DNA from 3 places in the Kitasatospora sp. NPDC094028 genome. Region 2 is predicted to be linked to each of the others. Evidence: riboswitches for the same ligand, from Rfam matches in the RefSeq annotation. Region 2 holds a riboswitch; each other region holds the start of a gene.
What was found. A riboswitch is a leader RNA that binds a small molecule or an ion and turns the genes downstream of it on or off. The one in region 2 is predicted to bind S-adenosylmethionine.

Region 1: linked by a shared signal. The riboswitch ahead of ACPC54_RS07640 (IclR family transcriptional regulator) and the one ahead of thrC (threonine synthase) in region 2 are both predicted to bind S-adenosylmethionine.
Region 3: linked by a shared signal. The riboswitch ahead of ACPC54_RS00985 (aminotransferase class V-fold PLP-dependent enzyme) and the one ahead of thrC (threonine synthase) in region 2 are both predicted to bind S-adenosylmethionine.

What each region holds. Positions count from the first base shown of each region.
Region 1 is NZ_JBMVFA010000003.1:467,632-478,086, forward strand. Features, by position in the region: gene ACPC54_RS07610 (DUF7691 family protein) at 1-452, opposite strand, end outside; gene ACPC54_RS07615 (alkaline phosphatase family protein) at 667-2,112, shown strand; gene ACPC54_RS07620 (hypothetical protein) at 2,146-2,778, shown strand; gene ACPC54_RS07625 (multicopper oxidase family protein) at 2,803-4,410, opposite strand; gene ACPC54_RS07630 (amino acid permease) at 4,688-6,136, shown strand; gene ACPC54_RS07635 (threonine/serine exporter family protein) at 6,262-7,518, shown strand; gene ACPC54_RS07640 (IclR family transcriptional regulator) at 7,521-8,234, opposite strand; SAM riboswitch class I at 8,436-8,578, opposite strand; gene ACPC54_RS07645 (NHL repeat-containing protein) at 8,718-9,839, opposite strand; gene ACPC54_RS07650 (phenylacetate--CoA ligase family protein) at 10,120-10,455, opposite strand, start outside.
Region 2 is NZ_JBMVFA010000005.1:67,987-78,441, reverse strand. Features, by position in the region: gene ACPC54_RS10405 (PadR family transcriptional regulator) at 1-278, opposite strand, end outside; gene ACPC54_RS10400 (HD domain-containing protein) at 342-1,010, shown strand; gene ACPC54_RS10395 (DUF8819 family protein) at 1,007-1,363, opposite strand; gene groL (chaperonin GroEL) at 1,479-3,101, opposite strand; gene ACPC54_RS10385 (cold-shock protein) at 3,438-3,647, opposite strand; gene ACPC54_RS10380 (ubiquitin-like small modifier protein 1) at 4,168-4,446, opposite strand; gene thrC (threonine synthase) at 4,467-5,774, opposite strand; SAM riboswitch class I at 5,792-5,927, opposite strand; gene ACPC54_RS10370 (glucosyl-3-phosphoglycerate synthase) at 6,077-7,081, shown strand; gene ACPC54_RS10365 (alpha,alpha-trehalose-phosphate synthase (UDP-forming)) at 7,120-8,586, shown strand; gene otsB (trehalose-phosphatase) at 8,573-9,412, opposite strand; gene ACPC54_RS10355 (DUF3263 domain-containing protein) at 9,443-9,670, opposite strand; gene ACPC54_RS10350 (extracellular solute-binding protein) at 9,738-10,455, opposite strand, start outside.
Region 3 is NZ_JBMVFA010000001.1:217,989-228,443, forward strand. Features, by position in the region: gene ACPC54_RS00950 (GntR family transcriptional regulator) at 1-159, opposite strand, end outside; gene qcrB (cytochrome bc1 complex cytochrome b subunit) at 270-1,934, opposite strand; gene qcrA (cytochrome bc1 complex Rieske iron-sulfur subunit) at 1,931-2,980, opposite strand; gene qcrC (cytochrome bc1 complex diheme cytochrome c subunit) at 2,989-3,798, opposite strand; gene ctaE (aa3-type cytochrome oxidase subunit III) at 3,986-4,606, opposite strand; gene ACPC54_RS00975 (response regulator) at 5,005-5,430, shown strand; gene trpD (anthranilate phosphoribosyltransferase) at 5,591-6,667, shown strand; SAM riboswitch class IV at 6,776-6,893, shown strand; gene ACPC54_RS00985 (aminotransferase class V-fold PLP-dependent enzyme) at 6,946-8,334, shown strand; gene ACPC54_RS00990 (Lrp/AsnC ligand binding domain-containing protein) at 8,352-8,633, opposite strand; gene ACPC54_RS00995 (rhomboid family intramembrane serine protease) at 8,675-9,457, opposite strand; gene ACPC54_RS01000 (hypothetical protein) at 9,880-10,143, shown strand; gene ACPC54_RS01005 (NYN domain-containing protein) at 10,277-10,455, shown strand, end outside.

The DNA of each region.
Region 1 (10,455 bases), on a different contig from region 2:
TGCGGGCCGTCCACGGGGTACGGGATGCCGAACGGGATCTCCGGCGGCGGCCCCGAGAACAGGTGGTCGTGCAGCAGCAGGTCCTCGGCCACGCCCAGCCGGCGCAGCTCCTCGTCGAGGGCGCCGAAGAAGGTCGCGGGCCGGGAGTAGACGCCGAGGTCGCAGGAGTCGGAGGCGTTGCGGTCGATGACGAGCTGCAGGGCCGCGTAGTAGGCGCCGGCCGCGTACGACCCCGCCGAGTCCGCACGGCCGGCGACCAGGTGGTCGAGCGCGTCCGGGATCGACAGGCCCCAGTCGATGCCCTGGCGGTCGAGCTCCGCCTGGCGCTCCCGCGCCCGCCCGCGCGCCCGGTCGAGGCGCCGCTCCTGATCCGGCGTCAGCCGCCCGGCCGCACCGAGGAAGGCCACGACCTCGGCCCGGTCCGCCGTGCTGTACGTGATGATTCGGCTCATGGCCGCCATGCTGCCAGCCCCCGCCGACACCCGGCGCCGGAGGTGTACCACCGGGCCGACGACGACCCGTCATCGGATCGTAGGCGTCCGATCCGCCTCCATTCATGCCGTGGACATCTCACGTTGACGTTACTCGCCAGTACGCGCATCCTGCACGGTGGACAGTGTCCACTCGGCGGGGAAGGGCCCCGCCGGAATGCAATGAGGGAGCGTCATGGCACGGCTCACGATCGGGCGCTGGGGACGGCGTCTGATAACCGGGGTGGCGGTGATGACGGCCGCGGCCTCGCTGGCGCCGGCCTCCGCCTCGGCCCACGACAACGACGGCCACCGGTCCAAGACCCCCAAGATCGGCCACGTGTGGACGATCATCCTGGAGAACAAGTCCTACGAGGCGACGTTCACCGGGCTCAACCAGAACAGCTACCTGTGGAACACCCTCCCCCAGTACGGCGAGGTGCTGCGCCAGTACTACGGGACGGGCCACTACAGCCTGGACAACTACATCAGCCTCGTCTCCGGCCAGGCCCCGGCCCCGGACAACCAGGCCGACTGCCCCCGCTACACCGACGTCAGCCCGGGCACCCCGGCCGCCGACGGCCAGACCAACGCCACCAAGGGCTGCGTCTACCCGAACTCCGTGTACACCCTCTTCAACCAGCTGGACGACAAGAACCTCAGCTGGAAGGCGTACATGCAGGACATGGGCAACACGCCCGGCCGCGAGGACGTCTACCGCTGCGGCATCCCCGGCGACCCCTCCGGCGCCGGCGTCCCGCAGCCCGGCGGCTCCACCGCCCAGGACCAGTACGTGGCCAAGCACAACCCCACGGCCTGGTTCCACTCGCTGATCGACGACCCGCAGGAGTGCGGCAACGTCGTCCCGCTGGACGGCCGCCCCGCCGAGGGCGACCACCCGGCCCTCAGCGGCCTGGCCGAGGACCTCAAGAGCGAGGACAGCACCCCGGCGTTCTCCTGGATCACGCCCAACAACTGCGCGGACGCGCACGACTCGACCTGCAAGGGCGACAACGGCTCCGGCGACCCGAACAACCACCAGGGCGGCCTGTACGCCTCGGACCTGTTCCTGCAGCGGGTCGTCCCGCAGATCATGGCCTCGCCCGCGTTCCAGCACGACGGCCTGATCCAGGTCGTCTTCGACGAGGCCTTCCCGCCCTACAAGATGTACGGCAACTCGGTCGCCGACTACACCGGCAACCAGGACCCGAAGCTCAACACCCCCACCGACACCGCCCAGTCGGTCGTCGCGTGCTGCAACGAGCTGCCCGGCCCGAACACCACCCAGCCCGGCTTCCAGGCCTTCGGCCAGGACACCACCCCGGGTGGCGGCATCACCGGTGCGGTCATGATCTCCCGCTTCATCAAGCCGGGTTCGGTCAGCGACCAGCCGTACAACCACTACTCCTGGCTGCGCAGCATGGAGGACCTGTACGGCATCGACCACGGCGGCACCGACGACCACGGCCACCTCGGCTACGCGGCCGCGGACGGCCTGCGCCCGTTCGGCGGGGACGTCTACAACAACCCCGGCGGCAAGGCCCTCCCGCCGGCGCCGTTCGCCAGCACCGTCTACCCGGCCACGGCCCGGGCCGACGAGCCGCAGAACCCGATCGTCAACCCGGCCCCGGCCAAGAAGTGACCGACCGGACCTCGTGAAGGACCCACAGCACTGATGAACGCCGCACGCACCGCGGCGCCCCGCCGGGCCGGCCTCCGCCGGCCCGGCTCCGGGCGCGCCCGCTCCGCCCTGCGCCCGGCGGCGCTCGCCTGCGCCGCCCTGGCCCTCGTCCTGACCGGCTGCACCGGGGAGTCCTCCCCCGAGCACAAGAACGCGGCCGACACGATCAAGGACCTCGGCGCCGTCCCGATCCCCACGCCGCCCAGCGCCCGGCCGACGCCCGTCGCCGACGAGCAGCACCTGCAGCTGGTCGCCATGGGCGACACCGTCCAGGCCAAGCTGCCCGAGGGCGGCGCGGTGATCAGCGCCTCCGGCCCCACCCAGGGCGCCACGGCCGCGCCGGACGCCTCCGGGAAGGTCCCGGAGCACACCACCGGCACCATCACCGTCACCGTCCGGCAGGCCACCGCCCCGGTCACCATCGCCGCCGCGGACTTCTCCTCCCGCGACGACCAGGGCGCCGAGATCCCGCTGACCGCCACCGGCCCGGCCACCGTCACCGCCGCCCCCGGCGGCACCGCGACCCTCACCCTGACCGGCACCTACCAGGCCGGCGCCGCCCAGCTGACCTGGCGCCACGACGGCAAGCCCGTCACCGTCTGGGACTTCAACATCGAGCTCGACTGACCGGCCCCGCCGCCGGGCCCGCCGTCACCCCTCGACGTAGTCGACCAGCTGCATCATCCCCAGGTCCTCGTGCTGGAGCTGGTGGCAGTGGGCGACGGTGCGGCCGGCGAAGTCCTCGTACTTCACCAGGAAGGTCGCGCTGTCCCCGGGCTCCCCGCCGGCCAGGCCGACGGTGTCGTGCCAGACCGGCGGGTCGAGCCGCACGCCGTTGCGGTGGGTGACGAGCACGTGGTTGGTGTGCAGGTGGAAGGGGTGGTTGAACTCCGGCCGCCGCTCCTCGGTGCGCACCGTCCACCGCTCGACGGTGCCGAGCGCCAGGGTGTGGTTGACGTGGTCGGGGTCGAACAGGCCGTAGGCGGGGTCGCGGGCGAGGTCCCCGTCCGGGTCGGCCGCGGGGGTCGGGTTGCTGCCGAGCATCCGGTAGGCGTTCGGGAACGGCGGGCCGAAGACGCCCGGGTCGACGTGGAAGACCACCTCGCGGTCCGCGTCGGGGTTGGCGATGTCGTTCTCGTCGAGGTACGGCTTGCCCTGCGGCAGCGCGTCCGGCAGTCCCATCGGCGGGTCGACCGGGTCGCCCGCCACCTCGACGGTCATCAGCGGGCCGGCGACGCCGTCCGCCCGCAGCTCGTACGTCCCCGGGTCGCCGCCGCGCACCAGCACGTCCGCCCGGTTGCCCATCGCCAGGCCCAGGGTGTCCCGGGCCACCGGCGCCGCGAAGGTCACCCCGTCCTGCGCGATCTGGTGCAGGACCAACCGCCCCGGCTCCCCGAGCACCTCCAGGGAGAGCGCGGTGAACGCCGTCGCCGCGACCAGCCGCCAGCGCTGCACCTCGCCGGGGCGCAGCGCGAGGACGGGGTTCACCGCGCCGTTGACGGTGAGGACGGCCGGGACGGCGGCCAGCGACCCGCCGGTGGTGAAGTCGGGGACGGTGCCGTCCTTGAGCCGGAGTTCGTTGACGCAGACGACGAGGTCGGCGGCCGCCCGGATCTCGGGCACCTCGTCGACGTCGCCCTCGACGATGACGACCCCGGCCATCCCGCCGACGATCTGCGTGGCGGTGGCCCCGTGCAGGTGCGGGTGGTACCAGTACGTCCCGGCGGGGTGCCCGGCCGGCACCTCGACGGTCGTCAGGTACCGCGGCTCCGGCGCGCCCGCGTCGGCCTCCTCCGCCGTGCGCGGCGCGAACACCCGCAGCACGTTGTCGGCGTCGCCGGACGGCGCGACGTGCATCCCGTGGGTGTGCAGGTTGAAGCTGTTCGGGTCGTGCGGCCGGTTGTGGCCGCCGCCGGACGGCTCGGCCCGCTCGTTCGGCCCGGGCGATTCGTGCGGTTCGTTCGGCGGCAGCCCGTTGACCTGGGTGAGCCGCAGCACGTCCCCGCCGCGCACCCGCAGGGTCGGCCCGGGGATGCCGGCGTTGTACGTCCGGGTGGTCACCGTCCCGTACCCGGGGACGGCGACGTCGGCGAAGCGCACGTCGAGCACCCCCTCGGCCCCGAGCACCGCCGGCTGCGGGAACCCGCCGCCCGCCGCGGCCGCCCGCCCGGCGCCCGCGCGGCCGACCGCCCCGGCCGCGGCCGCCACCAGGGCCGCCCTGAGCACCGTCCGCCGACTGATTCCGTCATTTCGTCCCATAAGCGGGCAATCTAGGCCTCCTCCCCCACCACTCGGCGGAGCCACACCGCGCGCCCGCCACCCGGGTGACGCTGCGTCAGATCTGAGCTTTCCATGCCACCTCTGCACCCGCCCTGAGCTGGGCATATGTGTCCGGTGAGCGAACTGTTGCCGAAGACTTGTTCCGATACTCGGGCGTAGAAGTTAGGTTGCACCGCAATGCGCGGGTCTGTCCCCCACCCTCCGGCGTGCCGAGCCGAGGGTCACTCCGCGACGGAAAGGCAACAGGACACCCTTCATGAGTGCGGACACCACCAAGCAGGCGGCGCCCCCCGCCCCCGGCTCCCACCCGCCGGCCCCGATCGGGCACGGCGGCGACGGCCACCTGAAGGCCGGCCTCAAGAACCGCCACCTGTCGATGATCGCCATCGGCGGCGTGATCGGCGCCGGCCTCTTCGTCGGCTCCGGCGCGGGCATCGCCTCCACCGGCCCGGGCATCCTGCTCTCCTACGCACTGGCCGGCGTGCTGGTCGTGCTGGTGATGCGGATGCTCGGCGAGATGGCGGCCGCCGACCCGCAGAGCGGCTCCTTCTCCGCCTACGCGGACCGCGCGCTCGGCCGCTGGGCCGGGTTCACCATCGGCTGGCTGTACTGGTTCTTCTGGGTCGTGGTGCTCGCAGTCGAGGCGACGGCCGGCGCCAAGATCCTCCACCAGTGGGTGCCGGGCGTCCCGCAGTGGGGCTGGGCGCTGATCGTGATGGCGGCGCTGACCGCCACCAACCTGTTCTCGGTCGCCTCCTACGGCGAGTTCGAGTTCTGGTTCGCCGGCATCAAGGTGGTGGCGATCGCCGCGTTCCTGGTGATCGGCGGCCTCGCCGTCTTCGGCGCCCTGCCGGACACCCACGCGGTCGGCCTCAGCAACCTCACCGGCCACGGCGGCTTCCTGCCGAACGGCGTCGGCGCGGTCTTCACCGGCATGCTCACCGTCGTCTTCGCCTTCATGGGCAGCGAGATCGTCACCCTCGCCGCCGGCGAGTCGGAGGACCCGGAGAAGGCGGTCAGCAAGGCCACCAACAGCGTCATCTGGCGGATCGGCGTCTTCTACCTGGGCTCGATCCTGCTCGTGGTCACCCTGCTGCCGTGGGACTCCGCCGAGGTCAAGGCCAGCCCGTACGTCGCCGTCCTCGACCACGTGGGCATCCCGCACGCCGGCCAGGTGATGGACGTGATCGTGCTGACCGCCGTGCTGTCCTGCCTCAACTCCGGCATGTACACCGCCTCCCGGATGGCGTACTCGCTCGGCCAGCGCGGCGACGCCCCGAAGGCCTTCGCCACGGTGACCTCCCGCGGCGTCCCGCAGGTGGCCATCCTCTCCTCGGTGGTGTTCGGCTTCGTCGCCGTGTTCTTCAACTACACCTACCCCGAGACCGTCTTCTCCTTCCTGCTCAACTCCTCCGGCGCCGTCGCCCTGTTCGTCTGGCTGGTGATCTGCTTCTCGCAGCTGCGGATGCGCAAGATCATCGAGCGCGAGACGCCGGACCGCCTGACCGTGCGGATGTGGCTGTACCCCTACCTCACCTGGGTCGCCATCGGCATGATCGGCTTCGTCATCGCCTACATGTTCACGGACGCGGACGGCCGCAAGCAGATGTACCTCTCGCTGGTCGCCGCCGCCGTCGTCCTCGGCGCCTCCGTCCTGGTCGGCCGGCGCCGCAAGGCCGCCGCCGAGGCCCTCACGCAGGGCTGACCCCGCCGTCCCACCCGGGCCCGGAAGCCGAGGAACGGCTCCCGGGCCCGCGTGCGTCCACGGCCGGAAACGAACAGACCGGGGCAGAGTCGGACCGAACCGGGCGGGGTGGGACGATACCTGCCATGTCCAGCACGTCTCCCCCGGTCCGGGGCACCGCCGCCCCGCCCGACCCGCTCCGCCGCCTGCTGCTCGACCTGGGCGAGGCCCTCCTCGGCGGCGGCCTGCCCGTCCACGACGTCGAGGAGGAACTCCGCGCGCTCGGGCAGGCCCTGGGCGCCCCGGAGGTCCGGGTCGCCGCCCTGACCAACGGCCTGTTCGTCGCCCTGGACGCGGACGAGGCCACCCGGTTCCAGCCGGTCGGCGCCGCGCTCCGGTTCGAGCAGACCGCCGACGTCCTCCACCTGGTGCACCGGCTGCGCCGCGGCGAGCTCGACGGCCCCCGGGCGCTCGCCGAACTGGACGCCATCCGGCGGGCGCCGGCCCGCTGGCCCGCCTGGGTCGCCGACCTCGGGGCGCTGCCGGTCGGCATGGGGATCTGCCTCTTCCTGCAGCCGCTGGCGGCGAACGTGCTGGCCGCCGGCGCCGGCTCGCTGATCGTCGTGGGGCTGACCGTGCTCGCCCGGCGGCTGCCGTACCTGCGGCCGCTGCTGCCCGTCGCGGCCGGCTTCCTGGTCGCGCTGCTCGTCCTCTCGCTCGCGCGGGCCTCGCTGCTGGACGGGCCGCTGCGGACGATCGTCGCCACGCTGGCGATCCTGCTGCCGGGCGGGCTGCTGGTCACCGGGCTGTCGGAGATCGCCGCCGGCGCGGCCAGCGCTGGGACGGCCCGGCTGGTGTCCGGCGCGGTGCAGCTGGCGCTGTTCCTCGCCGGGGTGGCCGCCGCCGCGACCGCGACCGGCATGCCGGCCGGCGCCCTGGCCAACGTCCAGGTGGCCGAGCCGAGTTGGTGGGTGATCGGGCTGGGGCTGGCGATCGCCGTCGCCGGCGTCGTGATCAACGTCAACACCCCGCCCCGGGCCATCCCGTGGATCGTCGCGGTGATCGCGGTCAGCGTCACCGTCCAGGTGGTGGTCGGCTCGGCGCACGGCGCGGCGATCGGCGGCCTGGCCGGCGCGGTCTCCGCGGCGCTCGCGGCCACCCTGGTGCACTGGCTGCCCGGCGGCCCGCTCTGGCAGGTGCTCTACCTCCCGGCGTTCTGGATCGTCGTCCCCGGCTCGTTCGGCCTGCTGAACACCGCGCAGATCGAGGTCGGCAACGGCGCGCAGTCCGTCCTGGCGGCCGTGTCGGCGGTGTTCGGGGTGTCGATCGGCACCCTGATCGGCTCTGTGATCAGCCGCGTCCCCCGCCCCTCCCTCGCCGCGCTCCGGCCCGGCCGCCCCTGAGTTCAGGCCTGCCGCAGCGTCTCGCCGAGCCGGGTGGCCGCCTCCACGACCGCCTGGGACAGGTGCACGCCCGGGTGCCGGCTGAGCCGTTCGATCGGGCCGGAGACCGAGACGGCGGCCACCACCCGGTTGGACGGGCCGCGCACCGGCGCGGAGACCGAGGCGACCCCGGGCTCGCGCTCGCCGAGCGACTGCGCCCAGCCGCGCCGCCGCACGCCGCTGAGCGCGGTGGCGGTGAACCGGGCGCCCTGCAGCCCGCGGTGCAGGCGCTCCGGCTCCTCCCAGGCCAGCAGGATCTGTGCGGCCGAGCCGGCCTTCATCGGCAGGGTGACACCGACCGGGACGGTGTCGCGCAGACCGGAGAGCCGCTCGGCGGCGGCCACGCAGATCCGCACCTCGCCCTGCCGCCGGTACAGCTGGGCGCTCTCCCCGGTCACGTCGCGCAGGTGGACGAGCACCGGCCCGGCGGCCGCGAGCAGGCGGTCCTCACCGGCGGCCGCCGAGAGCTCCCCGAGCCGGGGGCCGAGGATGAACCGCCCCTGCATGTCCCGGCCGACCATCCGGTGGCGTTCCAGTGCGACGGCGAGCCGGTGCACGGTGGGCCGCGCCAGGCCGGTGGCCGCGACCAGCCCGGCCAGCGTGGCGGGCCCGGCCTCCAGGGTGGCGAGGATCGAGGTGACCTTGTCGAGCACGCCGACGCCGCTCGTGTTCTCCATGGACGGGTACTCCAGTCTCAGAACCCGTGAGCGGCGGGGTGGGTGCCGGGTCACGGGGGCTCCGCGCGGGGAGCGTGGGGGTGGTCAGCGAGGACGGGCCGGAGAAGTCGGCCGGTCGCCTGCGCCGGGCACGAGACGGGTACGCGGAAGCGCCGGGGCGGGAAGCGCCCGGGCGAAGGACAGCACTGGAAGCACCGTGTCTCCTCATCTTTCCCGCGCCACGTTGGCGACAGGCCGGAGTTGGCACTGATCCCGGTCGTCGCGGCGCGCACGTCGCGCGCCGGGTCGGCCGGGGAGTTGCCGGGGCTTCGTCGGGCCGGTCCCTCCACCCCTCTGGATGATTCGCGAGGAACCCTACAAGATTCCCTCGGCCCGCCACCAAACCTCCCCCCTTCCCGACCTCGCCCCGGTCCCTCGCCGGCCCCCGGGAACGACGGTGCACCGGCCGCCGTCGGCAGCCGGTGCACCGTCACGCGGAGGTCGTCAGTGCAGCACGTCGAGCACGTTGTCCGCGTTGTTGACGAAGTAGACCGCGTCGCGGTCGAGGTCCAGCGCGAGGCCGAACAGCGCACCCGCGCCGGGCGGGCTGCCCGCGCTGTTGATCTGCTTGACCGCCACCTGCTGCCCGGCCGGCGTGGTCTCGACGATGTTCCCGTCCCCGCCGTTGACCGTCAGCACGTCACCCCGGGGCGTGATCGCCATCCCCAGCGGGCCGTTGAGGCTGCCGCCCGCGGTGACGACCCGTCCGGTGCCGGCGCTGTCCTTGCGGAAGATCGCGTCCGGGATGGCGGTGATCCGGTTGAGGGCGGTGTCGGCGACGAAGAGCGAGCCGTCGTGGCCGAGGCCGACGCCGGTCGGGCCGACCACCAGTGCCGCCGGGTCCGTCCGCTCGGCGAAGCCGGAGCCGATCTCGGTGGTGGCCACCCGCTGCGGCGGCTCGTCGCCCGCGTCGCACAGGGTGATCCGCAGGACGGTGCCCTGGTCGACCTCGGCGCCGCCGCCCGCGACCGTCCCGTTGAGCACGTTGGTCACGAACAGCTCGCTGCGCTTGCCGATGCTGATCGAGGTCATGTCCCAGGGCCCGTTGATGCCGTCCCCGGCGATGGTCTCGCGCACCGTGCCGTGCTTGTCGAGCACCAGCAGGCAGCCGGCCCGGGCGGTGGGCGACATGCCGTCCGCGGTGGGCAGGCTGCCGACCACGACCCAGCCGCCGGGCAGCACGGTCAGCGCCGTGGTGAGGCCGACCCCGCCGGGGCAGGGGCCGGGCAGGTGGGCCGGGTCGATCGTGGCGAAGGTGGTCACCGTGCCGTCCGGGGCGACCTGCACCAGCGTGGTGCCGAGGCCCTGCAGGTTGGCCGAGTTGTTGAAGTTGCTGATCAGGACGTTGCCCCGGTGCAGGTCGCCGATGCTCTCCCGGACGGTGAACGTGCCGTACGGGTTCACGTCGCCGTTCGCCGGGACGGTGGACGCGACGGGGGACACGGTGGTCAACCGGTCGAGGAACGCCGGCGGATCGGCGGCGGCCCCGGCCGGGGTCGCACCGGCGGCCAGGCCGACGGTCAGCGCCGCCGTCGCCAGCACGCTCGAACAGGCCCGAAGTCTCATGTGTACTGCCTCCTGGAGGGCGGGCCGGACGGCCGGAGCCCGGCGTCCCGACCCGTGGAAGTGCTCGGATCGCCCCCGGGCCCGTCGGACGGGCCCCGGCCGCCACGCTAGCCACCCGACACCGCGCCCCGCCCGCCGACGTGCGCCGAATGCCGGGCACCCGGGTGACGGCCGCACAGCCCCTCAGGCCGACACACCGGTCCGGTCCGCACCTGCCGTCACAGGTGCGGACCGGAGGTCCTTCGTCCCGGGGCCGCCTCCCCCCGCCGCGCTCGACGGCTCAGCGGGCCGCCGGCACCGCCCCGCTCGGGACGCCCGTGCGGCGGTCCACCACCCGGGCCGTCTTCCAGCTCACCGGGCCCGCCCCGCCGGCGCTCTCGGCCATCGGCCCGTGGGCGACCGTGACCGGCACGCCGAGGACGGCCGAGGCCTCCTCCACCGTCCGGTCGACCACCGCCCGGGACGGCTCGAAAGCGGGCGGGAGCACGAGGGTGATGCCGTCCGTGTCGGCGCCGGCGGGCCGGTCGATGACGATGCGGTAGTCGGTGTGCCCGCGCAGGTGGCGCAGCAGCAGGTCCTCGATGTCGTAGGTGGTGACGGCGGCGCCGTTGACCAC
Region 2 (10,455 bases):
CGCAGCCGCTCGGCCTCGGTGGTCAGCGCGGACCGCCCGGCGTCGGTCAGCGCGTAGCTGCGGCGGGCGCGGCCGTCCACGATCTCCTCCGCGGCGACCTCGATCAGGCCCTGCTGGAGCAGCCGGTCGAGGGCGCCGTACAGGGTGCCGGTGCGCATCTTCACCCGGCCGTCCGAGATCGCGGCGATCTCCTGGATGAGCGCGTAGCCGTGTCTCGGAGCGTCGGCCAGTGCGGTGAGCAGGAGCAGCGTCGGCTCCTGCATGGAGCGTTCGGTCATACGACTACATATATCGTCGACCGGCACATCCGTCCAGTGCTGCGACCCCGCCAGAATGGGCCCATGCCGACCGCCGAACCCCAGCCGATCACCACCGCCACCGCCGCAGCCACCGACGAACTGCTCGCCGCCTGGACCGCCCTGCTGCACCGCTGCGCCGCCACCGTCGACCCCGAGCCGTACGGGCGGGAGCTGCTGCGCCGCTGGTCGGAGCCGCAGCGCCGCTACCACACCGCCGATCACCTGCGCGCGGTCCTCCGGCACGTCGACGACCTCGCCGGGCACGCCGCCGACCCGGACGCCGTCCGCCTCGCCGCCTGGTTCCACGACGCCGTCCACCGGCCCGACCGCAGCGAGAACGAGGAGCGCAGCGCCGCCCTCGCCCACCGCGCGCTGACCGCCGCCGGCCTGCCCGCCGGGCGCGTCGCCGAGGTCGAGCGGCTGGTCCTGCTCACCGTCACCCACGACCCGGCCCCCGGCGACCGCGACGGCGAGGTGCTGTGCGACGCCGACCTCGCCGTCCTCGGCGGCTCCCCCAAGGCGTACGCCACCTACGCGGCCGCCGTCCGCGAGGAGTACGGCTTCGTCCCCGAGCCGGACTTCCGGGCCGGCCGGGCCGCCGTGCTGCGCCACCTGCTGGCGCTCCCGGCGCTGTTCCGCACCCCGGCCGCCCACGCCCGCTTCACGGCGGCCGCCCGCGCCAACCTGACGGCCGAACTCGAAGCGCTCTAACCGAGTTCCCCCACGGGGGCCACCACCGCGCCCCGCTTGCCGCACACCCAGTGCGGCTCGGGGCCCAGCTCCGGCTCGACGCCGAGCGCATGCGGGTCGCCGTCGTCCGCGCAGTCGGTGCACAGCGGCCACCGCCCGTACGCCTCCAGCAGCGCGTCCTGGACGTCCTGGGCGACCAGCCCGAGCACGTACTCGGTGCCGGCCGGCCACTGCTCCAGCCACCAGCGCCGGTGGGTGACGGCCTGCTCCACCAGCGAGACGACGGCGGCGTCCGCCACGTCCCGCGCGGTGAGGTCGGCCAGGATCTGCGCCCGCGCGTGGTGCAGGGCGGTCTCGATGTCGTCGGAAGCCATCCGTCCATTGTCCGCCCGACGCCGAGACGGCCGGAAACGCCGCGTGGGCGGCTCCCCGAAGGGAACCGCCCACGCGGACGAGGATCAGCCGATCCGATCGGGAAACCGATCAGGATCAGAAGTCCATGTCACCGCCCGGCATGCCGCCGCCGGCGGCCGCGGCGGCCTTCTCCGGCTTGTCGGCGATGACGGCCTCGGTGGTGAGGAACAGCGCCGCGATGGAGGCGGCGTTCTGCAGCGCGGAGCGGGTGACCTTGGCCGGGTCGATGATGCCGGCGGCGACCAGGTCGACGTACTCGTTGGTGGCGGCGTTCAGGCCGTGACCGGCGGGGAGGTTGCGCACCTTCTCCACCACGACGCCACCCTCCAGGCCGGCGTTGGTCGCGATCTGCTTGATCGGGGCCTCCAGCGCGACCTTGACGATGTTGGCACCGGTGGCCTCGTCGCCGTCCAGCTCCAGCTTGTCGAAGGCGACACCGGCCTGCAGCAGCGCGACGCCACCACCGGCGACGATGCCCTCCTCGACGGCGGCCTTCGCGTTGCGGACGGCGTCCTCGATGCGGTGCTTGCGCTCCTTGAGCTCCACCTCGGTGGCCGCGCCGGCCTTGATGACGGCCACGCCGCCGGCCAGCTTGGCGAGGCGCTCCTGGAGCTTCTCGCGGTCGTAGTCCGAGTCGCTGTTCTCGATCTCGGCGCGGATCTGGTTCACGCGGCCCGCGACCTGCTCGCTGTCGCCGCCACCGTCGACGATGGTCGTCTCGTCCTTGGTGATGACCACCTTGCGGGCGGTGCCCAGCAGGTCGAGACCGGCGTTCTCCAGCTTGAGGCCGACCTCCTCGGAGATCACGGTGCCACCGGTGAGGATGGCGATGTCGCCGAGCATGGCCTTGCGGCGGTCGCCGAAGCCCGGGGCCTTGACGGCGACGGACTTGAAGGTGCCGCGGATCTTGTTCACGACCAGGGTCGACAGGGCCTCGCCCTCGACGTCCTCGGCGATGATGACGAGCGGCTTGCCGCTCTGCATGACCTTCTCCAGCAGCGGGAGCAGGTCCTTGACCGAGCCGATCTTGGAGTTGGCGATGAGGATGTACGGGTCCTCGAAGGTCGCCTCCATGCGCTCCAGGTCGGTCGCGAAGTAGGCGGAGATGTAGCCCTTGTCGAAGCGCATGCCCTCGGTGAGCTCAAGCTCCAGACCGAAGGTGTTGCTCTCCTCGACGGTGATGACGCCTTCCTTGCCGACCTTGTCCATGGCCTCGGCGATGAGCTCGCCGATCTGGGTGTCGGCGGCCGAGATGGAGGCGGTGGAGGCGATCTGCTCCTTGGTCTCCACGTCCTTGGCCTGGGCCAGCAGCTGGTCCGAGACGGCGGCGACGGCCTTCTCGATGCCGCGCTTCAGGGCCATCGGGTTGGCGCCGGCGGCGACGTTGCGCAGACCCTCGCGAACCAGGGCCTGGGCGAGCACGGTGGCGGTGGTGGTGCCGTCACCCGCGACGTCGTCCGTCTTCTTGGCGACCTCCTTGACGAGCTCCGCGCCGATCTTCTCGTAGGGGTCCTCGAGCTCGATCTCCTTGGCGATGGAGACACCGTCGTTGGTGATCGTGGGGGCGCCCCACTTCTTCTCCAGCACGACGTTGCGGCCCTTGGGGCCGAGCGTCACCTTGACCGCGTCGGCGAGCTGGTTCATGCCACGCTCAAGGCCGCGGCGAGCTTCCTCATCAAAGGCGATGATCTTGGCCATCAGAAGTGGTCCTCCGGGACACGGTCGACTGCTCGGACCAAGGGGTGCCCGCGACGGACGGCCCTGGTGTGCGGAGGTCCATTCCCCTGCCGCTCCCGGGGGCCTCACCGACCCGGTCCGCTGTCACTCTCACACTGTGAGTGCTAACGCCAATGATTAGCACTCCGGGTGGTCGAGTGCAAGCCCAATCGACAAGCCCGCGAGCCGTCGACCCGGCCGCCGCGCCACCCCCGCGGACACGCCAACGGGCCCGTACGACGCGTGTCGTACGGGCCCGTCGAGAAGCGGGTGGTCACCAGCCGTGGGCCGTGCCGAGCTCCTGGGGGTCGGAAGGGATCAGCCCTCCGCCGCAGCGCGAACCATGTCCGCCTGCGGGCCCTTCTGTCCCTGAGAGATCTCGAACTCGACCCGCTGGCCCTCCTCGAGGGTGCGGTAGCCGTCCATCTGGATCGCGCTGTAGTGGACGAAGACGTCCGCACCACCGTCGACCGCGATGAAGCCGTAGCCCTTCTCCGCGTTGAACCACTTGACGGTGCCCTGAGCCATTCCGAACTCCCCTAGTGCTGTGCTGGCCCTTCACGCGCCCGCAGGTAGCGGGCCCGGATCTGGAGGCCGGCCCGGGGAACCCCCCCTGGGCGCAGCCGTGGACGCCGCTACCCCCACCCCGGAACACCGGGCGCGGTGATTACGGCGACCGCGGCTGAATGTATCCGGATCGACGCCCTCTGCAACAGGGCCAACGGCCGGGAATTCCACCGGCCAACCGAGGGACAACTTCGAACAAATCGGGAGGAAATCGGAATTTCGCGCCGGACAGAGCGGACGAATTACCCCAGAACGCTGCCGGAATTCTGACATCTGCCTGACATGTTTCACGGCCCCGACCCGGGCCGACCCGCCCGGCGAATCGTGGGGGGAACCCCCGGTTCCCAGCCGAGGCACACTCTACTCCCACTCGGGGCGGAAATATTCCCGCCGAAATGCGACCGGCCGCCCGCGCGCACGGAGAACGGAATTCCGTACGCGCGAACGGCCGGTCAAGGGCCTTTTCGGCCCCGTGCCGGACTCAGCAGCCGCCGGCCACCGCCGGAATGATCGAGACGCTGGCGCCGTCCTTGATCTCGGTCGCCAGGCCCTCGGCGAAGCGCACGTCGTCGTCGTTCACGTAGACATTGACGAAACGGCGCAGCTTGCCGGTGTCGTCCAGGACGCGCGCGGCGATGCCCGCGTGGTTCTTCTCCAGGTCGGCGATCACCTCGCCCAGGGTGGCGCCCTCGGCGGTCACCTCGGCGGCGCCGCCGGTGTAGGTGCGCAGGATGGTGGGGATGCGGACGTTGGCGCTCATGGCTCTCCTGTCGAGGTGGTTCAGGCGGACGCGAGGCCGGCGTCGCGGAAGGACGCCAGGGTGGGGCGGATGACGGCGGTCATCCCGGCGTCGGAGACGGCGTCCAGCGTCTTCAGGCCGTCGCCGGTGTTGATCGCGACGGTCTCCTTGGCCGGGTCCAGCTGCCCGCTCTCGACCAACTTCTTCAGCACGCCCACGGTCACGCCACCCGCGGTCTCGGCGAAGATGCCCTCGGTACGGGCCAGCAGCCGGATCGCCTCCACGACCTCCGCGTCCGTCACGTCCTCGACGGCACCGCCGGTGCGGCGGGCGATGTCCAGCACGTACGGGCCGTCCGCCGGGTTGCCGATCGCCAGCGACTTGGCGATGGTGTCCGGCTTCACCGGCCTGATCACGTCCCGGCCGTCCTTGAAGGCGGTCGACACCGGCGAGCAGCCCTCGGCCTGGGCACCGAAGATCCGGTACGGCCGGTTCTCGACCAGGCCGAGCTTGATCAGCTCCTGCAGGCCCTTGTCGATCTTGGTCAGCTGCGAGCCCGAGGCGACCGGGATGACGATCTGCTCCGGAAGCCGCCAGCCGAGCTGCTCGCAGATCTCGTACGCCAGCGTCTTCGAGCCCTCGCCGTAGTACGGCCGCAGGTTGACGTTCACGAAGCCCCAGCCCTCGCCGGCCGGATCCCCGATCAGCTCCGAGCAGAAGCGGTTCACGTCGTCGTAGTTGCCCTCGATGCCGACCAGCTCGCCACCGTACACACCGGCCATCACGACCTTGCCCTGCTCCAGGTCGTGCGGGATGAACACGCACGAGCGGAAGCCGGCCCGGGCCGCCGCCGCACCCACCGCGCCGGCCAGGTTGCCGGTCGACGAGCAGGACAGCGTGGTGTAGCCGAACGCCCGGGCCGCCTCGATCGCGCAGGCCACCACGCGGTCCTTGAACGAGTGCGTCGGGTTCCCCGAGTCGTCCTTGACGTGCAGCGGCGCCGTGAAACCGAGCTCCTTGGCCAGGTTGTCGGCCTTCACCAGCGGGGTCCAGCCGGGGTTCAGGTTGGGCTTGGAGGCCACGTCGGCCGGCACCGGCAGCAGCGGCGCGTAACGCCAGATGGAGGCGGGCCCGGCCTCGATCCGCTTGCGCAGCTCCTCGGCGGCGGCGCAGCCGAAGTCGTACGCGATCTCCAGCGGCCCGAAGCACTCCAGGCAGGCGAAGCTCGGACCGAGCGGGAAGCGGGTGCCGCACTCCCGACAGGACAGCGCCGCGGCGGGGCCGAGGTCCACGGGTGGGGGTCCCTCCGGCCGAAGGCTGGGGGAGGGTACGGCAGTGTCGATAGCCATGATGGCGGAGGCCTCTCTCCTCATCTTCCCCGCGGCGCGGTCGCGCCACAGGCCGGAATTGGCACCTGTCCCGCCGGGGCCTGTCGACGACAGCCGCGCGAGAAGGTTGCCGGGACGTCAACGGGCCGTTCCCTCAGTCCCTCTGGATGAGCTTGTGAAATTGTGGTGGTGCGTGGGCGGCGACCCCGGCGTGCAATGGTCCGACCGCTGTACGAAGACTGTATCCGAAGGCGGCAAACCCGAAAGGGACTGTCCGCCACGCGAGATGACGCGTCCCACCCGACCCCGCCGAGGAGATTCACGTGCCCGCCGAACCGACTCCCGCACTCCTCCCGCCGGTGGCGTCCTGGCTCCGCCGCCGCTCGTGGAGCGCGGCCGACCGGCCGGTCAGCACCCTCCTGCGGGCCAAGGAGCGCACCGGCCAGACGGTCAGCGTCGTCCTCCCCGCGCTCGACGAGGAGGCCACCGTCGGCGACATCGTCCGCACCGTCCGGCGCGAACTGATGGAACGCGTCCCACTGGTCGACGAGCTCGTGGTGGTCGACTCCGGCTCCAGCGACGCCACCGCCGCCGTCGCCGCCGAGGCCGGCGCCCGGGTGGAGCACCGCGACGCCGTCCTCCCCCGGCTGCCCGCCGTCCCCGGCAAGGGCGAGGTGCTCTGGCGCTCCCTCCTGGTCACCCGCGGCAGCATCGTCTGCTTCGTCGACGCCGACCTGCGCGAGTTCGACCCCGCGTTCGTCTCCGGGATCCTCGGCCCGCTGCTCACCGAACCGGACATCCAGCTGGTCAAGGCGATGTACGACCGCCCGCTGGAGACGGACTCCGGCGCCGTCGTCCCGGCCGGCGGCGGCCGGGTCACCGAACTCGTCGCCCGCCCGCTGCTCAACCTGCACTGGCCGGAACTCGCCGGTTTCGTCCAGCCGCTCGGCGGCGAGTACGCGGCCCGCCGCTCACTGCTCGAACGGCTGCCGTTCCCCACCGGCTACGGCGTCGAACTCGGCCTGCTGGTCGACGCGTTGGAGCTGGTAGGGCTGGACGCCCTGGCCCAGGTCGACGTCGGCGTCCGGCACCACCGCCACCAGGACGGCCAGGCCCTCGGCCGGATGGCCGCCACCATCTACCGCACCGCCCTGGAACGCCTCGACCGCACCCACCGGCTCAAGGCCTCCGCCGATCTCGTCCACCCCCTGCTCACCCAGTTCACCCGCGACCCGGACACCCGGGGCTTCACCGCCCACACCCACCCCGTCACCGCCCTCGAACGCCCCCCGATGCACACGGTCCCCGAGTACGCGACCCGGCACTGAGGGGTTTGCCGCATCCGAACGACGGCAACATCCCAACCATGGGCGATCTCACGACCGAACGTTCGAGTACGACCGGAACCGCCCCCGTCCTGGTGGCCTCCAACCGGGGACCGGTGTCCTTCGGCACCGCCGACGACGGCACGCTGACCCTGCGCCGCGGCGGCGGCGGCCTGGTCTCCGGCCTCTCCGCCATCGAGGACCCGAACGCCGTCTGGGTCTGCGCCGCCCTCGGCGACGCCGACCGCAGAGCCGCCCGCGAGGCCCCCCAAGGCCGCCTCGACCTGGCCGGCCACGACGTCGGCGGCCAGGCCGTCCGGATGCTCGACATCGACCCCGAGACCTTCGCCCGCGCCTACAACGGCGTCGCCAACTCCACCCTCTGGTTCGTCCACCACCTGCTCTACGCGACGCCCACCGCGCCCGCCTTCGACGCCGACTTCCGCACCGAGTGGGCCGCCTACCAGGCCTACAACGCGGCCTTCGCCGAGGCGCTGGCCGCCGAGGCCGCCCCCGGCGCCGCCGTGCTGGTGCAGGACTACCACCTCTCGCTGGCCCCGGCCCTGCTCCGGGCCCGGCGCCCCGACCTGCGGATCGGCCACTTCTCGCACACCCCCTGGGCCCCGCCCGAGTACTACCGGCTGCTGCCCGACGACGTCGCCCGGGCCGTGCTCACCGGCATCCTCGGCGCCGACCGGGCCGGCTTCCTCACCGAGCGCTGGGCCCGCGCCTTCGCCGCCTGCTGCGAGGCCGTCCTCGGTGCCGCCGTCGACCACGACGCGCTCACCGTCACGCACGAGGGCCGCACCACCCGCCTCGGCGTGCACGCCCTCGGCGCCGACGCCGACTTCCTGCGCGAACGCGCCCACCGCCCCGACGTCGACGAGCGCCTCGCCGCCCTGCGCACGGCCGTCGGCGAGCGCCGCACCATCGTCCGGGTCGACCGCACCGAACTGAGCAAGAACATCGTCCGCGGCCTCCAGGCCTACCGGCACCTGCTCCGCACCCGCCCCGAGTGGCACGACCGGGTGGTGCACATCGCCTTCGCCTACCCCTCGCGCACCGACCTCGCCGAGTACCGCGCGTACACGGCCGCCGTCCGGCGGCTCGCCGAGGAGATCGACGCCGAGTTCGCCACCCCCGGCTGGCAGCCGCTGATCCTGCACGTCGACGACGACTTCCCGCGCTCGCTGGCCGCCTACCGGCTGGCCGACGTCGCCCTGGTCAACCCCATCCGGGACGGCATGAACCTGGTCGCCAAGGAGGTGCCGGTCGTCTCCGACCGCGGCTGCGCCCTCGTCCTCTCCCGCGAGGCCGGCGCCCACGCCGAGCTCGCCGAGGACGCGCTGAGCGTCAACCCGTACGACGTCATCGCCACCGCCGACGCCCTGCACGCCGGCCTCACCATGCCCGCCGGGGAGCGCGCCGACCGCACCAAGCGCCTGGCGGCGGCGGCCACCGCGCTCCCCCCGCAGCAGTGGTTCCTCGACCAGCTCAACGCGCTCTGACCGCCTCCCCCAGGTCGCTCAGCAGCTCCACCACGCCCTCGGGCCCCTCGACCACCACGTCCGCCCGGTCGGCGAGTTCGCGCACCGGCGTGTCCCCGACCGCCCCGGCGCACACCAGTACGCCGGCCAGGCCCTCGCCGCGCAGTTCCTCCACCGCGGCGAAGGCCGCCAGGTCCCCCAGGTCGTCCCCCGCGTAGAGCACCGCACGGGCGCCGCGCTCCCGCAGGAAGCCGGTCAGCGCCGCCCCCTTGTCCACCCCCGGCGGCCGCAGCTCCAGCACCAGCCGCCCCGGCTCCACCACCAGCCCGTGCGCGGCGGCCAGTTCGCCCACCGGCGCGCGCAGCAGCTCCAGCGCCCGCTCCGGCGCCGCCGTCCGCCGGGTGTGCACCGCCAGCGAGCGGCCCTTGTCCTCCACCCAGGTCCCCTCGGGCGCCCCCACCGCGGCCAGGACGTCCGGCAGGGCCGCCCGCGCCCGGGCCACCCCGGGATGCACCGGCGGCGCCGACAGCTCGCCGTCCTCCCAGCGCTCGGCGCCGTAGTGCCCCAGCACCACCACGCCGGGCACCCCGGCCAGGCCCCCGTACTCCACGGCCAGCCCGGCCGGCCGGCCGGTCACCACCGCCACGGCCCCCACCGCCGAGGCCAGCCCGCGCAGGGCCTCCAGCACCCCGGGGTGCGCCCGCGCCGCGCTCGGATCGGCCACGATCGGCGCCAGTGTCCCGTCGAAGTCGAGCGCGATCACGGCGTCCCCCGGCGCCGCCAGGATCGCCCGCACACCGTCCCGCCCGGCCGCGGTGGCCGGCGTCCACGTCTCCTCGAATCCCATGCCCAGGCCATACCCCGCGGCCGGCGGCGGCTACCGCGCGGCCCGCCGGGCCTCCCGGACCCGGCGCAGCCGGTTCACCAGGACCGGCGCGTGGGCCAGCGCCTCCTCGCGGTCCAGCAGGGCGTTCAGCAGCTGGTAGTAGCGGGTCGACGAGAGCCCCAGCTCCTCCCGGATCGCCCGCTCCTTGGCCCCGGCCGTACGCCACTGCCGCCCTTCCAGCGCCAGCACCGCGCGGTCCCGCTCGGTCAGCTCGCCCACCGCAGCACTCCTCCGTCTCGGCCCGGAGTGCCATTCTCGCGCCGGCCGCCGACAGGCACGGCCCCCGCTACTGCTTCCGGACCCGGGCGGTCTCCTTGACCGCCGCGTCCTGGAGCTCCGTGAGCACCTGCTTCGGGTCCCCGGTCACCGCCTGCCCGATCCCGGTCTTGATCCGGTTGCTGACGTCGCCCCAGGCCGGGTCCCCGAACGGGTAGAAGCTGGCGTTGGTCAGCCCGGACGCGAACTGCTTGAGGTCCTCGTGCTTCGGATCGGTGGTCATCTGGCTGAACGCGTCCTGGGTGACGGGCAGCAGGTTGTACTGCTCGTCGAACTTCAGCTGGTTGTCCTTGTTGTAGACGAAGCTGATGAACTTCTTGATCTCGTTCTTGTGCCCGTTGGCCTTGAACGCCATCATCCAGTCGGCGACGCCGAGGCTGCCGGTCTTGCCGACGCCGTCCTTCTTGGGGATCGGCGCCGTCCCGAAGTCGATCTTCCCGGCGGCGGCCATCCGCAGCAGCGTCGGGTGCCCGTTCAGCATCGCGACCTTCCCGGACACGAAGTCCTGGAACACCGGCGTGCGGTTCATCTTGCCGGGCTCGGGGTAGGTCAGTCCGGTGCTCACCAGGTTGCTCTTCAGCCAGTTGAAGGTCGCCTGGTTCTGCGTGCTGTCGATGGTGTAGTTGCCGACGTCGTCGGAGAGGCTTCCGCCGCCGCTCAGCGTCCACAGCATCGACTCGGCGGGCGCCTCCTCCGGGCCCAGCGGCAGACCGTACGGGGTCACGCCG
Region 3 (10,455 bases), on a different contig from region 2:
GACCGTCCCGGCGGCCAGCCCCAGCTCCTCGGCCAGGGCCCGGACGGTGGGCAGCCGCAGCCCGGTCGGCAGCTCGCCGGTGCGGGCCCGCTCGGCGATCTGGGCGCGGATCTGCTCGTACGGGGGAGTGGCGGCGGCGGGGTCGACGGACAGCTGCACAGGGGCTCCAGGCGACGCGGGCGGGTACGGGGCGGGCGGGTACGGAAAAGCCCGAGGGCCGCCGACCAGGTGAACTCTGGTCAGCGGCCCTCGGGGTGGCGCGTACGGGATCAGTGGTGGCCGTGGCCGCTGGTGATCTCGTGGTGCTCCTCGGCGGTCGGCTTGGGGATCTGGCTTCCCTCGCCGTAGAAGCCGCGGGACAGCTTGGCCCGGGTGCGGGTGAGGACGCCGGCCTTGCGGGCCACGCCGTTCTCGTCCGTCTGGGCCGGCAGCTGGACCGGCTGGATCTGCTCGTGCGCGGTGAGCGTGTGCAGGTCCTTCTGCGGCAGCTGGGCGTGCACCTCGACGAACTCGCCGTGCGGCAGGCGCTTGATGACGCCCGTCTCGCGGCCGTGCAGCACCTTCTCCTTGTCACGGCGCTGCAGGCCGAGGCACCAGCGCTTGGTGACGATGAAGGTGACGACCGGGACGACGAAGAAGCCGACGCGGACGAAGTAGGTGATGGCGTTCAGCGACAGGTGCAGGTGGGTGGCGAACAGGTCGTTGCCACCACCGATCAGCAGCACCAGGTACAGGCTGATCCAGGCGGCACCCAGGGCGGTGCGGACCGGGGCGTTGCGCGGGCGGTCCAGGATGTGGTGCTCGCGCTTGTCGCCGGTGATCCAGCTCTCGATGAACGGGTAGACCGCGATCGAGACCAGGACCAGCGGGAAGACCACCATCAGCGGGATGAAGACACCCAGGTTCAGGGTGTGGCCGCCCCAGACGCTGATCTCCCAGCCCGGCATGACACGGATCAGGCCCTCGGAGAAGCCCATGTACCAGTCCGGCTGGGCGTCGGTGGACACCTGGTCGGGGCGGTAGGGGCCGTACGCCCAGATCGGGTTGATCGAGGCGATCGCCGAGATGGCGGCGATGAGGCCGAACACCAGGAAGAAGAAGCCACCGGCCTTGGCCATGTAGACCGGCATCAGCGGCATGCCGACGACGTTCTTCTCGGTCTTGCCCGGGCCCGCCCACTGGGTGTGCTTGTGGTAGAAGACCAGGATCAGGTGCGCCACCAGCAGGCCGAGCATGATGCCCGGGATCAGCAGCACGTGGATCGTGAAGAACCGCGGGATGATGTCGTGGCCGGGGAACTCGCCGCCGAACAGGAACATCTGGACGTAGGTGCCCACCAGCGGGACGGCGAGGATCGCGCCTTCCATGAAGCGGATACCGGTACCCGACAGCAGGTCGTCCGGCAGCGAGTAGCCGAAGAAGCCGTCGAACATGCCCAGGACCAGCAGCAGGAAGCCGAAGACCCAGTTGATCTCACGCGGCTTGCGGAACGCGCCGGTGAAGAACACGCGCATCATGTGCACGAGCATGCCCGCCACGAAGACCAGGGCGGCCCAGTGGTGGATCTGGCGGATCAGCAGACCGCCGCGCACCTCGAAGCTGATGTCCACGGTCGAGGCGTACGCCTCGGACATCCCGATGCCCTTGAGGGGGATGTACGAGCCGTCGTAGACGACCTCGCCCATCGAGGGCTTGAAGAACAGCGTCAGGTAGACGCCGGTCATGATGATGATGACGAACGTGTAGAGGCAGATCTCGCCCAGCATGAAGGACCAGTGGTCCGGGAAGATCTTCCGCAGGTTGGCCTTGGCGAGGGAGTAGATCCCCAGCCGGCCGTCCGTCCAGTCAGCGGCGGCTTCCCACTTGCTCGCGGGCTTGGCGCGCGTGCTGGCGGGCTTGGCGGCACCGGAGGTGGTGCTGCTCGCGCTACTCATCGAGCACGCTCCCAGTAGCTCGGGCCGACGGGCTCAGCGAAGTCGCCGGTGGCGACCAGGTTGCCCTTCTCGTCAGTGATGATCTTCAGCTGCGGCAGCGGGTGGCCGGCCGGGCCGAAGATGACGCGCGCGCCGTCCGCCAGGTCGAAGGTCGACTGGTGGCAGGGGCAGAGCGCGTGGTGGGTCTGCTGCTCGTACAGGCTGATCGGGCAGCCGACGTGGGTGCAGATCTTGGAGTAGGCGAGGATGCCCTCGAAGCCCAGCTCCCGGGACTTGTCGTCCTTGATGTCCTCCGGCGCGATGCGCACCAGCATCAGGGCGTCCTTGGCGATGCGCTGCTGGAAGTCCTCGTCGTGGGTGGTCAGACCCTTCGGCATGGCGAAGGTCAGCGAACCGATGACGATGTCCTCGGCCTTCATCGGCTGCATGGTGCTCATGTTGACGAGCTCCAGCGGCGTGGCCTGGGTGGCCTTGCCCCAGCCGGTGCCCATGAGCTTCTTCTCGGGCAGCGGGCCCAGGTCGCGGAGCAGGACCACGCCGGAGAGCGGGACCAGCGCCAGCGAGCCGAGGAGGGTGTTGCGGATCATCTTGCGGCGGCCGAAGCCGGACTCGGCGGCGCCGGTCTTGAACTGCTCGATGATGTCCGCGCGCAGCTCGTCGTCAGCCTCGATCGGGTGACGCTCGGCCGGAACCTCGACGTCCGACATCAGCGTGCGGGCCCAGTGGACCGCACCGGCGCCGATCATGAACAGCGCGACGCCCAGGGTCATGCCCAGCGCGAAGTTCAGCGCGCTGACCTTGCCCAGCGGGAAGATGTAGACGATCTTGTCGGGGTCGATGGCCACGAACGAGGCGATGAAGCCGATGGTGGCGAGCATCGAGACCACGAACATCAGCGAGACCTGGCGCTCGGCGCGCTTGGCGGCCCGCTCGTCGATGTCGGTGCGACGCGGCTCGTGGGCCGGCAGGCCCGGGTCGGCGAACGGGTTGCCGTGTTCGGCGACCTCGCCGGCGGAGCCGTGCGACTCCGGGAGGTTCTCTGACATGTCGTGGCTCATGACTTCTTGGCCTTGGTGGTGTGGGCGGCGACCCAGATCGCGACCGCGATGAGCGTGCCGAGGCCGAAGATCCAGCCGAACAGACCCTCGGTCACCGGACCGAGGCTGCCGAGCGTGAGACCACCGGGGTTGGGCTCATCGGAGGTGGTGTGGCGGACGAAGGCCACGATCTGCTTCTTCTGGTCCTCGGGCATGGTGCTGTCCGGGAACGACGGCATGTTCTGCGGGCCGGTCTGCATGGCCTCGTAGATGTGCTTGGCGTCCACGCCCTCCAGCGAGGGGGCGTACTTGCCCTTGGTCAGGGCACCACCCTGGCCGGCGAAGTTGTGGCACTGGGCGCAGTTGGTGCGGAACAGCTCGCCACCCTTGGAGATGTCCTCCGGGTTGGTCGAGGTGTACTGCTCAGGCTTCGGCGCCACCGGGCCGGGGCCCAGCGAGCCCACGAAGGCGGCCAGCTGGTCGATCTCGGACTGCGAGTAGATGTCCTTCTTGCGCGGGACCTGGGCGCCGGGCTGCTGGGCCGGCATGCGGCCGGTGCCGACCTGGAAGTCGACGGACGCGGTGCCGACGCCGACCAGGCTCGGACCGTCGCTGCTGCCCTGGCCGTTCAGGCCGTGGCAGGAGGAGCAGCCGACGGCGAAGAGCTTCTTGCCCTCTTCGATCTCGAGCGACTGCGCGGTGACGTCGGCCTGCGCCTTGCTGGCGGGCGCGAACGCGGCGTACAGCCCCCCGGTGGCCGCCAGGGCGAGAAGTAGGACGACCAGCGCCGCCAATGGGTGGCGCCGTCGTGCGGAGAGCTTTTTCACGGAATAACCCCGGTGTCAGGATCTGGTCGACTGGTGGGTGCACCCGGCGGCCGGTCTGGCCGGCACGAGGCTGCCTCTCGAGGGCTGCGCGCGCGGTCGGTCGGTGGGAGCGTCGGCACCGGCAGAAGCGGCCCTGCGCCGGTGAGGGCGGGGGCCGCAGCCGGTGGCCAGCGACCTGATCAGCTGGTTACTTGATCAGGTAGATGGTCGCGAACAGGCCGATCCACACGACGTCGACGAAGTGCCAGTAGTACGACACGACGATCGCCGCGGTGGCCTGCTCGTGCGTGAAGCGCTTGGCTGCGTACGTCCGTCCCAGGACCAGCAGGAAGGCGATCAGACCACCCGTCACGTGCAGACCGTGGAAGCCGGTCGTCAGGTAGAACACCGTGCCGTACGGGTCGGAGGACAGCGACAGGCCGTCCTTCTTGACCAGCTCGGTGTACTCGAAGATCTGACCGCCGATGAAGATCGCGCCCATGAAGAACGTCAGGATGAACCACGCGCGGAGCTTCTTCACGTCACCGCGCTCGGCGGCGAACACGCCGAGCTGGCAGGTCAGCGAGGAGAGCACCAGGATCGTGGTGTTGCCCGCGGAGAAGGGGACGTTGAGGGCGTGTGCCTTCTCGGTCCAGAACTCGGCCCCCTTGACGGAGCGGAGCGTGAAGTACATCGCGAAGAGGGCCGCGAAGAACATCAGCTCGGAACTGAGCCAGACGATCGTTCCGACGCTGACCATGTTCGGTCGGTTGACCGATCCATGCGCGTGCCCGGTTTCTACTGCTGTTGCTGTCGCCACGACGGACATTATGTCGGTCCCTTATTCCGTCTTCACGCCGGGGGGTGTCCCTCGGAGTGTCCGGTGCGTGCGGTATGCCCGCTTGGGGGGCGGCCGGGGGGCCGTACGGGGGCTGAGCAGCGGCGTGTCCCTTTTCTGACGGTTCCTCGGTGAGGCCGTGCCGCCCGGTGCTCAGCGTGTCGCTGCCGGGTCGCGCGGGCGCGCGGGGGTAAGGGGAGAGGGCCCGGGGTCGGCCGTACGGGTGGACCGCGGGAGACGGGGTGACGGGGTGTCCTCCAGGCGGCCGAGCGGCGGGCGCGGCGGCCTGGGGAGGAAGGTGCGCGCGGGGGAGTCGGCGACGGGGCAAAGCGGAGTAGCATCCGGATCAGGCGAACGTGGTCCGGATCACACTTGAGGGAGCAGGGTCCATGGCGTACACGACCGACGAGACGCTCACCGTCCTCGTCTACAGCGACGACCGCAACACCCGCGAGCAGGTGCTGACGGCGCTCGGCCGCCGGCCCGCCGAGGATCTTCCGGAGCTGTCCTACCTGGAGTGCGCGACCACCCCCGCGGTGCTCAAGGCGCTGGAGAAGGGCGGCGTAGACCTCTGTGTCCTGGACGGCGAGGCGGTGCCGGCCGGCGGGCTCGGGCTCGGGCGCCAGCTCAAGGACGAGATCTACGGCTGCCCGCCGGTGCTGGTGCTGATCGGCCGGCCGCAGGACTCCTGGCTCGCCGCCTGGAGCCGGGCCGACGCCGCGATCTCCCGCCCGGTGGACCCGGTGGCGCTGGCCGAGGCCGCCGCCGTCCTGCTGCGGGCCCGGCTGGCGAAGCGGGCGCCGGCCGCCCGCTGAGCGGCGGCGGACGGGCCGGGAACCGTTCCAGCACGAAGTTGCCGGAGCTGTCTCAGTACGAGAGAAGGGGCCGCCGCGGGGACCCTTCCGCTCGATAGGCTGACTTACATCCGTACGGACGTCCCCCGAAGTGGGGGAACCGACAACAGTGGAGTCAGCCATGGTGAACGTGAACCCTGCGAACGGCGGTAGCGACCCCGCGCAGGTGGTCCGCACCTGGCCGGACATCCTGGCGACGCTGTTGAAGGGGGAGGACCTCGACCGCTCGGCCACCGCGTGGGCGATGGACCGGATCATGAGCGGCGAGGCGTCCCCCGTCCAGGTCGCCGGCTTCATGGTCGCGCTGCGGGCCAAGGGCGAGACCGTGGACGAGATCACCGGTCTGGTGGACTCGATGTACGCGCACGCCGAGCCGCTGACCATCCCCGGCCCGGCGGTGGACATCGTCGGCACCGGCGGTGACCGGGCGAAGACCGTCAACATCTCCACCATGTCGGCGATCGTCGCGGCCGCCGCCGGCGCCAAGGTGGTCAAGCACGGCAACCGGGCGGCCTCCTCCGCCAGCGGCTCCTCGGAGGTGCTGGAGAAGCTCGGCGTCTCGCTCGACCTGTCCGCGCGGCGGGTCGCCGAGGTCGCCGAGGAGGTCGGGCTCACCTTCTGCTTCGCCGCGAAGTTCCACCCCTCGATGCGGCACGCCGCCACTGCGCGGCGCGACCTCGGGGTGCCGACCGCGTTCAACATCCTCGGCCCGCTCACCAACCCGGCCAAGGTCACCGCACACGCGATCGGCTGCTTCGACACCCGGCTCGCCGCGCTGATCGCCGGGGTGCTCGCCCGGCGCGGCGCCGGCGCCCTGGTGTTCCGCGGCGACGACGGGCTGGACGAGCTCACCATCACCACCACCTCGCAGGTGTGGATCGTGCGGGACGGCGTCGTCACCGAGACCTCCTTCGACCCGCGGGAGGTCGGCATCGAGCTGGTCGGCATCGAGGCGCTGCGCGGCGGGGACCCGTCCTACAACGCCGAGGTCGCGCGCCGGCTCCTGGCCGGGGAGCACGGGCCGGTGCGGGACGCCGTCCTGCTGAACACGGCGGCGGCGCTGGTCGCACTCGAACCCGGCGACGCGTCGCTCATCGAGCAGCTCCGCGCGGGCATGGCGCGGGCGGCCGAGGCCATCGACTCGGGCCGGGCCGAGGAGCTGCTGCGCCGCTGGTCGGCGGCCACCAGCCGCGGCTGAGGCGGCAGTTGACGGGCCCGTGGCGATTCCTCGCCGCGGGCCCTCGTCGTGTCCGGATGGTGGATGGTCGTTTGACCACCCGACGTACGCGACCTAGAGTCTTCGCCAGGTCATGAGTGACAGCGACAAGCCCCAGCTTGCTGTCCGGCAACCCTCCGTCCGTGGCGGGGTGCCCTGGGTGAGGACCGGGTCGCTCGGCGAATCGTCCGTGCGGCAAGCGCGGACACCGGACGATCAGCACTCCCGGGGTCCCTCATCCCCTGAAGGAGTGCATCCTCATGTCGATCGCCACCGAAGTCCGCACCCCGGTCCGCACCCCGCTCGCCGTTCTCGGCCGGGACGTCCAGGTCCCGCTCGCCAGCGGGGAGAAGGTCGGCTACGCGGCGCTCGACTACGCGGCCAGCTCGCCGGCGCTGCAGCGGGTCTGGGACGACGTCGCCGCCTACGCGCCGTACTACGGCAGCGTGCACCGGGGCGCCGGGTACCTCTCCCAGCTGTCCACCGACCTGTTCGAGCAGAGCCGCCGGACCGTCGCCGAGTTCCTCGACCTGCGCGAGGGCGACCAGGTGGTGTTCACCCGCGCCACCACCGACTCGCTCAACCTACTGGCCGGGGCCGTGCCGGCCGGCACCCGGGTGTTCGCCTTCGAGACCGAGCACCACGCCTCGCTGCTGCCCTGGGCGCACGCCGGGCTCGACGTCAGCTACCTGCGGGCGCCGCGCTCGCGGGCCGAGGCGGTGGCCGCGCTGGACGCCGCGCTCGCCGGGGCGCCCGAGGGCCCCAAGCTGCTCTGCGTCACCGGGGCCTCGAACGTCACCGGCGAGCTGTGGCCGGTCGCCGCGCTGACCGAGACCGCGCACCGGCACGGCGCCCGGGTGGTGCTGGACGCGGCGCAGCTCGCCCCGCACCACCGGGTGTCGGTCCGGGAGTCGGGCGTCGACTGGATCGCCTTCTCCGGCCACAAGCTCTACGCGCCGTTCGGCGCAGGGGTGTTGGCCGGTCGCTCGGACTGGCTGGACGCCGCCGAGCCGTACCTGGCCGGCGGCGGGGCGACCCGGACGGTGGCCCGGGAGACGGACGGCTCGGTGGCCGTGCAGTGGCACTCCGGCCCGGCCCGGCACGAGGCCGGTTCGCCGAACGTCATCGGCGCCTACGCGATCGCCTCCGCCTGCCGGGCGCTCACCGAGGCGGGCTTCGACGCGCTGGAGGCCCGGGAGCAGCAGCTGATCGCCCGGCTGACCGCTGGGCTGGCGGAGATTCCGCAGGTCAAGGTGCTGAACCTGTTCGGGGAAGGCTCCGCGAGGGTCGGCGTGCTGTCCTTCGTCGTCCAGGACTGGAACAGCTCGCACTTCTCGGCCGCGCTGTCCGCCGAGTACGGCATCGGGGTGCGCGACGGACTGTTCTGCGCCCACCCGCTGGTGCGCACCCTGCTCGGGGACGATTCGGGGGTCGCGCCCGCTCCGGTCTCCGCGTGCGGCGCTCCCGAGCCGTCGCTGCCCGGTGAGCGCAGCCTGAACGCGATCCGGGTGAGCTTCGGCGCCGGGACGCCGGACGAGCACGTCGAGCGCTTCCTGACCGCCGTCCGTGAGCTGGTCGCGGACGGCGCGGCGTGGAACTACCGCAACGAGGGCGGGCGTTGTGTCGCCGACAGCCGGCGGGAGGGCTGAGGGCCGCCCGGGGTGCCCTACTCGTCGAGGCCGAGGGCGAAGGCGGCTTCCAGGTCGTGCTGGGAGTAGGTGCGGAAGGCGATCTGGGTCTCGGTCTGGGCCACGCCCGGGACCTTGTTCAGCCGGCCCGGGATGACATCGGCCAGGTCGTCGTGGCGGCGCACCCGGACCATCGCCACCAGGTCGTAGCCGCCGGTCACCGAGTACACCTCGCTGACGCCCTCGATCGCGGCGATGGCCTCGGCGATCTCCGGGATGCGGTCGACGCTGGTCTTGATCAGGACGATGGCGGTGATCACTGTTCGCGCTCCTTCGTGGGTTGCCGCCAGGGTATCGGGCGTCAGCCGGGGCGTCGCGGGGGGTGACCGGCCACGGCGCAGGCGTAGAGGAACCCGGCCGAGAAGCCGATCACGTGCACCAGGTACGCCACCCCGGGGCCGGCCGCGTGCACCGACCACCACTGCAGCGCGAACCACAGGCCGAGCACCAGCCAGGCCGGGAAGCGCAGCGGCAGGAAGAGCAGCAGCGGGACGAGGGTGGTCACCCGGGCGCGCGGATGGAAGCGCAGGTAGGCGCCGAGCACGGCGGAGATCGCGCCCGAGGCGCCGAGCAGGACGCGGGTGGAGCCCGGCGAGTGCGCCTCGGCGAGCGCGAAGCCGTACGTGGCCAGGCTGCCGGCGGCCAGGTAGAAGACGGCGAACCGGGCCCGGCCCAGGCGCTGTTCGACGGTGGGGCCGAAGACGTAGAGGAAGAGCAGGTTGCCGGCCAGGTGCAGCCAGCCGGCGTGCAGGAAGAGCCCGGTGAGGACGGACAGCGCCGGGTGCTTGCCCGGGGTCGCGGCCACCGGGCAGCCCGGGACGGGGTCGGGGGCCTCGGCCAGCTGTTCGGAGGTCAGCGGACGGCCGGCCAGGATCTCCGCCGGGATCGTGCCCCAGCGCTGCTCGTACCGCTGCTCGGCGCAGACCCGGGCCTGGCCGGTGCCGTAGAGCGGGTTGAGGCCGGCGGCCGGGGCGAGCAGGAACACCAGCGTGTTGACGGCGATCAGGGCGTAGCTGACCGCCGAGGCGGGCCCGGCCGGGCGGCCGGCCGGCGCGCCGGTGTGGTCGGGAGCCGCGAGCGCCATGCGGCCAAGCATCCCTCCGGGCGGCCGAGGTGACACGGCGCAGTACGGCAGGTGGGTTAGGGCGTGTCTTGGGGATCTTTGCCGGGTCCGCGACGCTCCCCCGGCCTCCGGCCGGGAGGTACCCCCAGGGCACGCACCTCGCCGCGTTGTCGTCGGTCGCCAATGGCCCCCAGCCTTCGGCCGGGAGGTGCCCCCACCGCAGTGGCTCCCTCCTCCGCCTTGCGATGCACGCACCCCAACGCCGCGGCCTGATCCGACAAGATCCACAAGACGCGCCCTGGGCGGCGGCTTCGCTGAACTGGTGGCCGGGGCGGTTGCCCCAGGCAATAGGCTTGGGGCGGGCATTCCCGCCTCCCGCCGCCGACGCCGGGGCTCCGGGGGGAGCGCCTGGCCCACCCAGGGACCACCCGAGAGGACCCCCGATGACCGTCCCCGCCCTGACCGCAGAGACGCGCTGGCGCTGCACGCTGTGCGGCAACCTCACCCGCTTCGACGTGACCCGCACCGCGCGGGTGACCGAGTTCCTCCACTTCGACCTGGCCGGCGAATCCAAGGTCGAGGAGACCCAGGTGCTGAGCGAGACGATCGAGTCGGTGCGCTGCCGCTGGTGCAACGCGGTGGACCAGGTCGAGCTGGTGGCCCGCCCGGGGGCCGAGAGCGTGGAGACCCCCGCCGAGCAGGGCTGATGCCGGGGGTGCGGTGGGCGGTGCGGGCGCGCCCGTCCACCGCACGGGACAATACAGACAAGACGCACGGAGCGTGACGACAGGGGCGGCCGCGGCCGTGCCCCGCTGGAGCAGGATCGGAGCCGAGGACGTGGTGGACGCAGCGAAGGAGCCCGTCGAGCCGGCCGCGTCCGAGTCCGGGGCGCCCGGGGCGTCCGGCACGGCCGAGGGGCCCGGGGCGGCGGAGGTGGCCGGGGAGACCGGCGCGGCGGCGGAGCGGGCGGTCGAGAAGCTCGACCGGCCGCTGCCCGAAGGGGTGCGCCGGCGCGTGGT